3 regions of the Dactylosporangium sp. NPDC049742 genome follow, and region 1 is predicted to be linked to each of the others. Evidence: riboswitches for the same ligand, from Rfam matches in the RefSeq annotation. Region 1 holds a riboswitch; each other region holds the start of a gene.
What was found. Region 1 has a riboswitch for cyclic di-AMP ahead of AB0J72_RS00725 (hypothetical protein). Riboswitches for the same ligand answer to the same signal wherever they lie in the genome.

Region 1 (3,268 bases):
AGGTCGAGCCGGACTGCACCGTGCCGGGCCACCCGGAGATCTTCGCGATCGGCGACATGATGTCGCTCAACCGGCTGCCGGGCGTCGCGCAGGTCGCGATCCAGAGCGGCCGCCACGCCGCCGGCCAGATCAAGAAGCGGCTCGCCGGCGAGGCGACCGGTCAGCCGTTCAAGTACTTCGACAAGGGCAGCATGGCCACGATCTCGCGCTTCTCGGCGGTGGCGAGCGTCGGCAAGCTGCACTTCACCGGGATCGTCGGCTGGCTCATGTGGCTCGCCGTGCACCTGCTCTACCTGGTCGGCTTCAAGAACCGGGTCACCGCGGTGCTGCACTGGTTCGTCAGCTTCATCGGCCGCGGCCGCTCGGAGCGGGTCGCCACGTTCCAGCAGGTCTTCGCCCGCCGCGCGCTGCAGGAGTACCGCCAGCACCTGCCGTAACCGTCGGCCAGGACAAAGAGAAGGGCGCCCCACTCCCCGGGGCGCCCTCCTGGTTCTTCGGTGACTAGCAGCTGAGCGAGCCCGCTCCGACGCCCACGCCGAGGATGCCGACGAAGCGCTGGTACGCCGCGACCCGGCTCTGCACCTGCGCCGGGTTGCGCCCGCCGCACTCGAGGCTGCCGTTGATGCTGCGGATCGTCTCGCCGAACCCGGCCCCGTTGACCATCGCGTTGTGCGGCGTCATCGTGCCCGGGCCGGTCTGCGTGTTCCAGTACCAGAGCGCCGTCTTCATCGCCACGGCCGGGTCGGTCTGCACCAGGTTCGGGTTGCGCAGCAGGTCGATGCCGAGCGCGTCACCGGCGGCCTTGTAGTTGAAGTTCCAGCTGAGCTGGATCGGCCCGCGGCCGTAGTACGCGGCCTGCCCGGCGGGGCAGCCGTACGGCTGGCTCGTGTCGCAGTAGTGCGGGTAGTTCGCGGTGTTCTGCTCCACGATGTACACCAGGCCGCCGGTCTCGTGGTTCACGTTCGCGAGGAACGCCGCCGCCTCCTGCTTGCGCTGGGCGTCCGATCCCGTCTTCGCGAACGCCGGGTAGGCGTTCAGCGCCGCGACCAGGCCGTTGTACGTGTAGAAGGGGTTCCGGTTCGGGAACATCTGGTTGAACTGGGCCTCGCTGACGACGAACGCCCCGTTCGACGGCGGGTTCGTGGTCGGGTTCGGCGGCGGCGTCGTGCCGCCCCCTCCGCCGTTGCAGGTGTACGGGTCCCAGTACCAGGTGCTGATCGTCGGGCTGTACCCCGGGTTGTCGTGCTCGGCGATGTAGTACTTACCGTCGGTGAACTTCACGACGTCCCCGGTCACGTAGTTGCGACCCTGCACCCACGCCGGGAAGCTGCACCCGCCCGCGGACCCGGTCTGCGTCGGCGGCTGCGGCGTGCTCCCGCCGCACGACCCCTGGTCCTGCCACACGCCGGTGTTCCCGGGCGGCGCCTCGTTCTGCGTCCACCACTTGGCGAGGAAGTTGTGCCCGTTCCGCGACACCGTGGCACCCCCGGTGTACACGGCCGACGCCTGCCACGCCGGGGCACAGGTGGCCGCCGACGCCGGCAGCATGTTGAAGACGGCGACGACGCCACCGACGACGGCGGTCGCGGCGAGCCCCGCCCACAGGCGCACTCTGGACACCAGATCACTTCCGTTCAGATCGACGCTGAGCCCCCATCCGACCAGCCACCACCGCGGTACAGGAGCAATCACATCGATTTATGAAGAATCTTTACGGTTCCCCTAACCTCACCTTTCCGAGGTGACCCGGGGTGACACGGGGTGACCGCGGGGTGGCGTAGAACAATCGCCCAGGCGAGAACGTTGCCGGCAGGGTGAGGCCAGTTGAGTGATTTCCGTCACGCGAGATTCTTTCGCCAAGCTTAGGCGACCTGCTTGGACGGCGCGGTTTCGAGAGGTGCGTCACAGCGGCGGACAGGCAGTACGCTGCGCGGTCCGTTCGCCCTGGGTAGGCTGGCCGTCGGTCTCGTCCGACATGGCGCCGCCCCCCGCGGCGCCGGGCGTGACTGCCGCCCAATCGCCGGCTCGACACCGGCGAATCGGGGACCCAACCGCACAGTGGGGTGAATCCGCGGGCAACCGCGGTAGGGGTCGTTCCGTCCCGAACCCGTCAGCTAACCCGGTCGGCGGCCGACGGAAGGAACAACGAGCCAGATGTCATCACGACATCCCGGTCGGCGGATCATCGCCGTCCTGATGACGGCCGCCGTCCTCTTCGGGATGGCCGCCACTCCGGCCGCCGCCGAGCCGGGAGACGACACGGGCGACGAGGGATCCAACGCGTCCCTCGCCCAGGTCCTCGACGAGAGCACCCGCGCGTGGATCGAGGCCAAGGACAAGTACGACGCCTCGGTGAAGAACCAGGCGGACCTGACCGCCAAGCTCGCCCAGACCGAGGCCAACCTCGCCAGGGTCACCGAGCAGGTGTCGGCGATCGCCGTCGCCGCGTACCGGACGGGGCCGCTCACCACGTTCGTGGCGCTGATGGACTCCGGCAGCCCCACCGGCTTCGCGGAGCGGGCCGGCTCGATCGACGAGATCGCCCACCACAACGACAACCTGTTGCGCGAGCTCAACCAGCTGAAGCGGGACCAGGCGGCGCAGAAGACGGCGCTCGAGGGCGAGGTCAAGCTCCAGCAGGAGCAGGTCGCCGTCATGGCCGCGAAGAAGAAGGAAGCCGAGAAGGGCCTGGCCCAGGCGGGCGGGCCGAGCAACGGCTTCGTGTCGGCCAACCTGCCGCTCGCGCAGCCGTCGCCGCGCAACGCCAGCGGCGGCTGGTCCTCGGAGTCGTGCAAGCAGAACGACCCGACCACCAGCGGCTGCATCACGATGCGCACGCTGCACGCGATGCAGCAGGCGCAGGCGGCGGGCTTCAAGCGGTTCGTGTCCTGCTACCGGCCGAGTGGGCCGTACGAGCACCCGAAGGGCCGCGCGTGCGACTTCTCGGTGCAGGCCAAGTCGGGCTTCGGTGGCGTCGCCGCCGGTGAGGACAAGGTCTACGGGGCCAACCTGGCGACGTACTTCGTGAAGAACGCGGACCGGCTAGGCGTCATGTACGTCATCTGGTTCAAACAGGTGTGGACACCCGCGGTCGGCTGGCACCACTACAGCGGCGTGGGCGGAGACCCCTCCAGCGACCACACCAACCACGTGCACCTCTCGCTCCTGTAAGCACCGCCAAGACCTCACGTCTGCGTACGGCCGGCCGATAGGGCAACTGTCGACCGGCCGACGCAGGGTGAGGGGATCCGAAGTGAAGCACCGACTC
Region 2 (3,268 bases), on a different contig from region 1:
CAGTATCAGAGCCCCTGGGTGCGGTGTCAGAGCCCGGCGCGGTGGGCCGGCGGGCGATGTGGGCTGGGTCAGGGGCGCCGGGCCACGACGAAGAGGCGCGGGAAGGGCAGGATCGTGCCGAACGGTTCGCGGGGGTAGCGCTCGCTCAGCGCGGCGGCCACCCTGGCCCGGAAGTCGTCGAGCTCCGCGCCGGACAGGGCGTCGAAGTAGGGGCGCAGGCCGGTCCCGCTGAACCACTCCAGCACCGGGTCCTCGCCGGGCAGGACGTGGAAGTACGTCGTCTCCCACGCGTCCACGGCCAGGCCGAGCCCGGCGAGGGTGCGCACGTACCAGGCCGGCTCCCGCACCGGCGTCGCGCCGCGCGGCCCCAGGACGGTCGGGTCCAGGATGTCCGCGTCGAGGATCGGCCCGCCCGTCGGGACCTGGAACGCGAGCGTGCCGCCGTCGTCGAGCGCCGCGGCGAGCGTGGGCATCAGCGCGGCGTGGTCGTCGACCCACTGCAGGGAGGCGTTGGCGACGATGACGTCCACGGAGCCGCGCTGCGGCCGCCACCCGGCGATGTCGCCGAGCTGGAACGACAGCTGCGGGGTGCCGAGCGCTGCCGCCTTCGCGAGCATCTCGGGGGAGGAGTCGATGCCGAGCACCGCCGCGTCCGGGAAGCGCGTCGCGAGGGTCGCGGTCAGCGTGCCCGGCCCGCACCCGAGGTCCACGACCGCGACCGGCGCGGTGGTCTGGATACGCGCCACCAGCTCGTGGAAGGGCCGCGCCCGCTCCTCGGCGAAGCGGCTGTACTGCTCGGGATCCCAAGAGGCCATGCCCCAATCTTGCCGGGCATGGCCTCTTGGACGTGCTGTCAGGGCTTACTTGTGCGGTCTGCCGTAGCCGTACGTGTCGCTGCGGCCGTCGATCGACTGGACCTCGACGTTTCGCCCCGTCGTCGGTGCGTGGATCATCTTGCCGTTACCGATGTAGATGCCCACGTGCCCCAGGCCACGGAAGAACGCCAGGTCGCCGGGGGAGAGCGCGGACCGTGAGATGTGCGTGGTCTTGCTCCACTGCTGCGCCGCGTTGTGCGGCAGGATGACGCCGGCCGCCTTCCAGGCGCCCATGGTCAGGCCGGAGCAGTCCCAGCTGCTTGGTCCGGCGGCGCCCCACTTGTAGGGCTCGCCGAGCTGGGCACAGGCGAAGGCCACCGCCGCGTTCGCCGGTGACGTGCACTCGGCACCGAGCGCGACCTTGACACCCGTGGAGCCGGTGCCGCCGCCGGTCGTCGAGCGGCGGCGGAGCGCCTCGAGCTTCTTGACGTCGCCCTCGATCTTCTTCTTCTTGGTCTCGAGCTCGGTCTTCTGCGCGGTCTCCGCGGCGAGCGTCTCGTCGATCTTCTTCTTCTCTTCGTCCAGCTTCGACTTGGCCGACGTGAAGTCGGCGATCTCGTGCTGCTGGTGCTTGCCGATCTGCTGCAGCGTGGTCAGCTGGTCCATGAGCGTGTCGGACGACCGCGCGTTGAGCACGATGCTGAGGTTCTGCAGGCTGCCCGCGCCCTTGAACGCCGCGACGGCGATGACGTCCACGTTGGCGTTGGCGTTGGCCATGTTGTCGACGTAGGGCTGGAGCTTCTTCTGCAGCTCGGCGGCGGCCGCCTGAGTGGCGGCCAGATCGCCATTGATCTTGTTGTAGGCCTCGACCAGGTCTTCGAGCTCGTCGCCCGCCTTCTGGATCTGGGCGTCGATCTCAGCCGCTGTCGGATCGGCCTTGGCGACACTCGCGGGCGCCACGATCGCCAGCGACACGACCCCGATGAAGAGTGTGCGCAGCAGGGACCGTTTGGTGCGGTGTCCAGCGGACAAGGGATGACCCTTCTTCACCGACCGCCTACCGGGTTAGCTGACGGGTTCGGGCGGGAAGAGTGCGCCCTACCGCGCTGTGCGGATTCACCCCAAGGACCCTGGGTCCCCGGCTCGACAGCGCCAGAGCGGCGCTCGACTCGGCGGCGCTTGCCCGGCGCCGCCCGGGGTGGGCGACGGACTGCCGTGCAGGCCAGGACATAACTTAACGTGATCACCAACGAAGCGAAACCCGCGAGCGTTGTTGAATATCGATTACCCCAAAAGTCCGAATCACGGCGGGTTGTCGCTCCACATCGGACAGTGACGCACCACAGAAGATGGTGTTGACGGACACACAATTGGGGCTTGATTCTGCTCTGAGACCCGGTTAAATACACGTAACTTTATTCACCGTCGATGCACATAGTTCGCCCACTCCGAACACCCCCGGAGGAGCGTCACCGGATGTTGCGTGTCCAGAACCTCGAGGTCGTCTACGACGACGTGATGCTGGTGCTGCGAGGCGTCAGCCTGCAGGTCCCACCAGGACGCATCGTCGCGCTGCTCGGCGCGAACGGTGCCGGCAAGACCACGCTGCTGCGGGCCCTGTCGGGCCTGCTCGGCGTCCACGACGGCGCCATCACCAAGGGCGCCGTCACGCTCGACGAGAAGCCCATCCACCGGCTCAAGCCGGCCGCCGTGGTCCGCCGCGGCGTCTCGCAGGTGATGGAGGGGCGCAGGACCTTCGCCGAACTGACCGTCGAGGAGAACCTGCGGCTCGGCGCCCACACCCGCCCGAAGGGCCGGGCGGAGGCGATGGACCGCATGTACACCCTGTTCCCCGTGCTTGCGCAGCGCCGCGGCAGCATCGCCGGCTATCTCTCCGGCGGCGAGCAGCAGATGCTGGCGATGGGGCGGGCGCTCATGTCGGACCCGGCGTACCTGCTGCTCGACGAGCCCAGCCTCGGGCTCGCGCCGCGCCTGGTCGAGCAGGTCCGCGACCTGATCGTGCAGATCAACCAGGCCGGCACCGGCGTGCTGCTGGTCGAGCAGAACGCGACCATGGCGCTGTCGATCGCCGAGCACGGATACGTGCTGGAGACGGGCAAGGTCGTGCTCGACAAGCCCGCCGCCGAACTGCTCGCCGACGACGACATCCGCGAGTTCTACCTGGGACGGGCCGAGCGGTCCTTCCGCGACGTGAAGCACTACAAGCGTCGCAAGCGCTGGCTGTCATAGAAAATCAGGAGTCGCCGTGCTGCGTTTCGAAGACGTCCGGCTCAGCTTCGCCGGCGTCAAAGCCATCGACGGGGTTTCGTTCACCGTCGCCAAGGACGAGCTCTTCGCCGTCATCGGGCCCAACGGGGCCGGGAAGACGTCGATCTTCAATGTGATCTCCGGGGTGTACCGGCCGCAGCAGGGCAAGGTGTCCCTCGACGGCG
Region 3 (3,268 bases), on a different contig from region 1:
CGCAGCGCGATGCGGAGGCGCAGCCGATGGTCCTTCCCGAGCAGGTCGAGCCGGCGGATCCGGCGCTCGACAAGCCCACGGCGCACGCGTCGGCGCTGCGGCTGACCCTCGCCTCACCGCTCTACCGGGGCGCCACGCTCGCGGTGTTCCTGTCCGCGCTCGGCTTCTCCGCCGCCGCCCCGCAGATCGCGACGTTCCTGGTCAACGACCTGCACGCCTCCCTCACCGCGGCCGGGCTGTTCTACCTGACGAACCTGGCCGCGCCCGTGGCCGGGTTCCTGGTCGGCCGGCGGTCCGACCGCACCGGACGCCGACTCGGGCTGTTCCGCATCTGCGCCGCCGCCGGGTTCGTGGGCTGGATCGGCATCGCGTACTCCACCGAACTGTGGATGCCCTACGTCATCAGCGCCGTCGTCGGCGGGTTCGGCGGCGCCGCGACGTCGCAGCTCTTCGCCGCCGTCCACGACGAGCTCAAGGCGCACCCCGGCCCGAACAACGACGGGGTGGTCGCCGTCGTGCGGATGGCCCTGACCGGCGGCTGGGTCATCGGCCCGGTGGCCGGGTCGTTCCTGGCGGCGCAGACGTCGCTGCGCACCATGCTGGTCGCCACGGCAGTCTGCACGCTCGCCCAGATCGTGCCGCTCGGCGCGCTCCGGACAGCACCGCCGGCACCGGACGGGGCCGGCGACGCACCGGGGGCCGGCCATCGCGGCCCCGGCCTGCGGGCGATGCTGCCGCTGCTGGCGTTCACCGGCCTCTACGTTCTCGTGTACGCCGGCGAGCCGGTCAAGTACGCGTACCTGCCGCTGTACATGAACGACCAGCTGCACTTCCCGGCCGGCCTCAGCGGCGCGGTCATCGGCATCCAGCCGCTGGTCGAGATCGTGCTGATGCCCGTCGCCGTGGTCGTGGCCCGCCGGACCGGCATGATGGAGCTGATGGTCCTCGGCGCCGGGTTCGGGGTCGCCGCCAACGTCTGCTTCGCCGTCACCGGCAACGCCGCCGGGCTGTTCGCCGGGCAGGTCCTCATGGGCGGCGTGTGGGGCGTCTTCGCCACGCTCGGCATCATCGTCGCCCAGCGGCTCCTGCCGACCGCCGTCGCCACCGCGTCCGCGATCTTCATGAGCTCCACCGCGCTCGCCTCCGCCCTCGGCGGTGCGGCCGGTGGCACCGGCGCCGCCGCCATCGGGCTCCCGCGGGTGTTCCTCATCCCGGCCGCCCTCGCCCTGCTGGCCGTCTTCGGCCTGGCCGTCATGGCCCGCTCCACCGACCGCCACCGGTGAGACGCCGGGCAGGTCAGTCTTGTGTCTACGTTAAGTGTGGCTTAGATCGAGCGCTGGCAGTGTGGTCCGGCGTTACGTTTGGGCCGGCCTGCCGGACATCGCCCGCCCCGCCGGGGTGGCCGGGCAGCCACCGCCGAGTTGTCGGTCGCGCGGGCACGATGCGTGCGGCCGGCGAGCCGGGGAACCAACCGGGGCTTCCCCATGGGGTGAATCCGCGCCCGCCACACCGGGGCGCGGTAGGGCGCGCCTTCTTCTCGCCCGAATCCGTCAGCTAACCCGGTAGGCGGTCAGCGAAGAAGGACTGTGCCGTGTTCAACGGACGTACGACGCTCCGCGCCTCGGTCGTCGCGCTGGCGGTGGCGGCCATGATCGCCCCGGCCTGCGCCGCGCAGGCGGACCCGACGCCGCAGGAGCTCCAGGCCCAGATCGACAAGGGCAACCAAGAGGTCGAGCACGTCGTCGAGCTGTACAACAAGGTCAACGGCGACCTGGAGACCACCCAGGCGGCGATCACGAAGCTCCGGGCCGACATGGCGCCGCTGCAGGCGACCCTGGCGACGGCGCAGGACGACGCCTCGGCGCTCGCGGTCAACGCGTACAAGACCGGGGGCAACCTCGGCACCCTGTCGCTGATGCTGGGGGCGACGTCGACCGACACGCTCGCCGCCCGCGTCGGCACCCTCCAGCAGATCTCGCACAGCCAGCAGCGGGACCTGGCCGCGTACACGGCGGCGAAGGGCGCGCTCGACGCCGAGCAGCGGCGCCTGGACGAGACCCTCGCCGCGCAGAGCCAGCAGAAGACGGAGCTGGAGACCCGCCGCAAGAAGATCGAGGGTGACATCGCCCGCCTCGACGCGCTGCAGGCCAAGGCCGAGGCGGCCGCCGCGGCGGCGAAGGTCAAGACCACCACCCCGCCCCCGGCGACGACCCCGGCCAAGCCGCCGGCCGTGTCCGGCAACGCGGGCAAGGCGGTCAACTACGCCTGGGCTCAGCTCGGCAAGAAGTACGTGTGGGGCGCGGCCGGACCGAACACGTTCGACTGCTCGGGCCTGACCATGATGGCGTGGAAGGCGGCCGGCGTGACGCTGCCGCACAACGCCGCGGAGCAGTGGTCGAAGGTGCGCCACATCTCCCGCAGCCAGCTCGCCCCCGGCGACCTGGTGTTCTACAACGGCCTCGGGCACGTGGGCATCTACATCGGCAACAACCAGATCATCCACGCCCCGAACAGCCGCACGGTCGTCAAGGTCGCTCCCGTCGACATCGACACGCTGTACGGCTACGGCAGGGTCGCGTAGTCACGGACGGTAATCTGCCGGGCATGCGCATGTTGCATCTCGGGCTGCGGGTCACGGATCTGGAGCGCTCGCTCGCGTTCTACACCGCGGTCGGCTACGCCAAGGTCGGCCACGTCCCGGAGACCGGGTTCGGCAGCCTGACGATGCTGCAGCTGCCCGGCGACCCGTTCGTCAGCCTCGAGCTGGTGCACGACCCCGCCCGGCCGGTCGCCGACACCGGCGCCGTCAACCACCTCGTCGTCCAGGTCGGCGACCTCGGCACCACGGTCGCCGACCTGGCCGGCAGGGGCATCACGGCCGAGCCGCCGACCGACCACGGCGGGGGCATGGCCACGTCCTGGCTCACCGATCCCGACGGGTACCGCATCGAGCTCGTACAGTGGCCGCCCGGCCATCCGGAGGGCATGACCGCGGCCGACTTCGCCTGACCGCCGGCCTGTCCGTGCACCCACCACCCAACCGCACGGCCGCACGGCCGCACGGTCGCACAGTCGCACAGCGCGGCGGGTGGTGCGCGGAAACGGTTCGACAGGCGCGGTGACCGGCTGCCACGATCGGACGGTGATCACCGACGTCGACGCCGCGACCCGCTCGTTGCACGGGACGGCGCTGGGCGACGCGTTCGGCGAGACCTGGTTCTTCCGGCCCGCCGACCAGATGCGGTGGCAGATCGAGGAGCGGCTGGTG

Region 2: linked by a shared signal. The riboswitch ahead of AB0J72_RS05265 (NlpC/P60 family protein) and the one ahead of AB0J72_RS00725 (hypothetical protein) in region 1 are both predicted to bind cyclic di-AMP.
Region 3: linked by a shared signal. The riboswitch ahead of AB0J72_RS08500 (NlpC/P60 family protein) and the one ahead of AB0J72_RS00725 (hypothetical protein) in region 1 are both predicted to bind cyclic di-AMP.

The regions. Positions count from the first base shown of each region.
Region 1 is NZ_JBFANF010000001.1:157,465-160,732, reverse strand. It holds gene AB0J72_RS00735 (NAD(P)/FAD-dependent oxidoreductase) at 1-437, shown strand, start outside; gene AB0J72_RS00730 (glycoside hydrolase family 19 protein) at 502-1,620, opposite strand; cyclic di-AMP (ydaO/yuaA leader) riboswitch at 2,009-2,145, shown strand; gene AB0J72_RS00725 (hypothetical protein) at 2,155-3,171, shown strand.
Region 2 is NZ_JBFANF010000002.1:393,092-396,359, reverse strand. It holds gene AB0J72_RS05270 (methyltransferase domain-containing protein) at 69-815, opposite strand; gene AB0J72_RS05265 (NlpC/P60 family protein) at 861-1,847, opposite strand; cyclic di-AMP (ydaO/yuaA leader) riboswitch at 1,856-2,000, opposite strand; gene AB0J72_RS05260 (ABC transporter ATP-binding protein) at 2,292-3,065, shown strand; gene AB0J72_RS05255 (ABC transporter ATP-binding protein) at 3,082-3,268, shown strand, end outside.
Region 3 is NZ_JBFANF010000004.1:328,926-332,193, forward strand. It holds gene AB0J72_RS08495 (MFS transporter) at 27-1,283, shown strand; cyclic di-AMP (ydaO/yuaA leader) riboswitch at 1,405-1,584, shown strand; gene AB0J72_RS08500 (NlpC/P60 family protein) at 1,592-2,581, shown strand; gene AB0J72_RS08505 (VOC family protein) at 2,605-3,009, shown strand; gene AB0J72_RS08510 (ADP-ribosylglycohydrolase family protein) at 3,143-3,268, shown strand, end outside.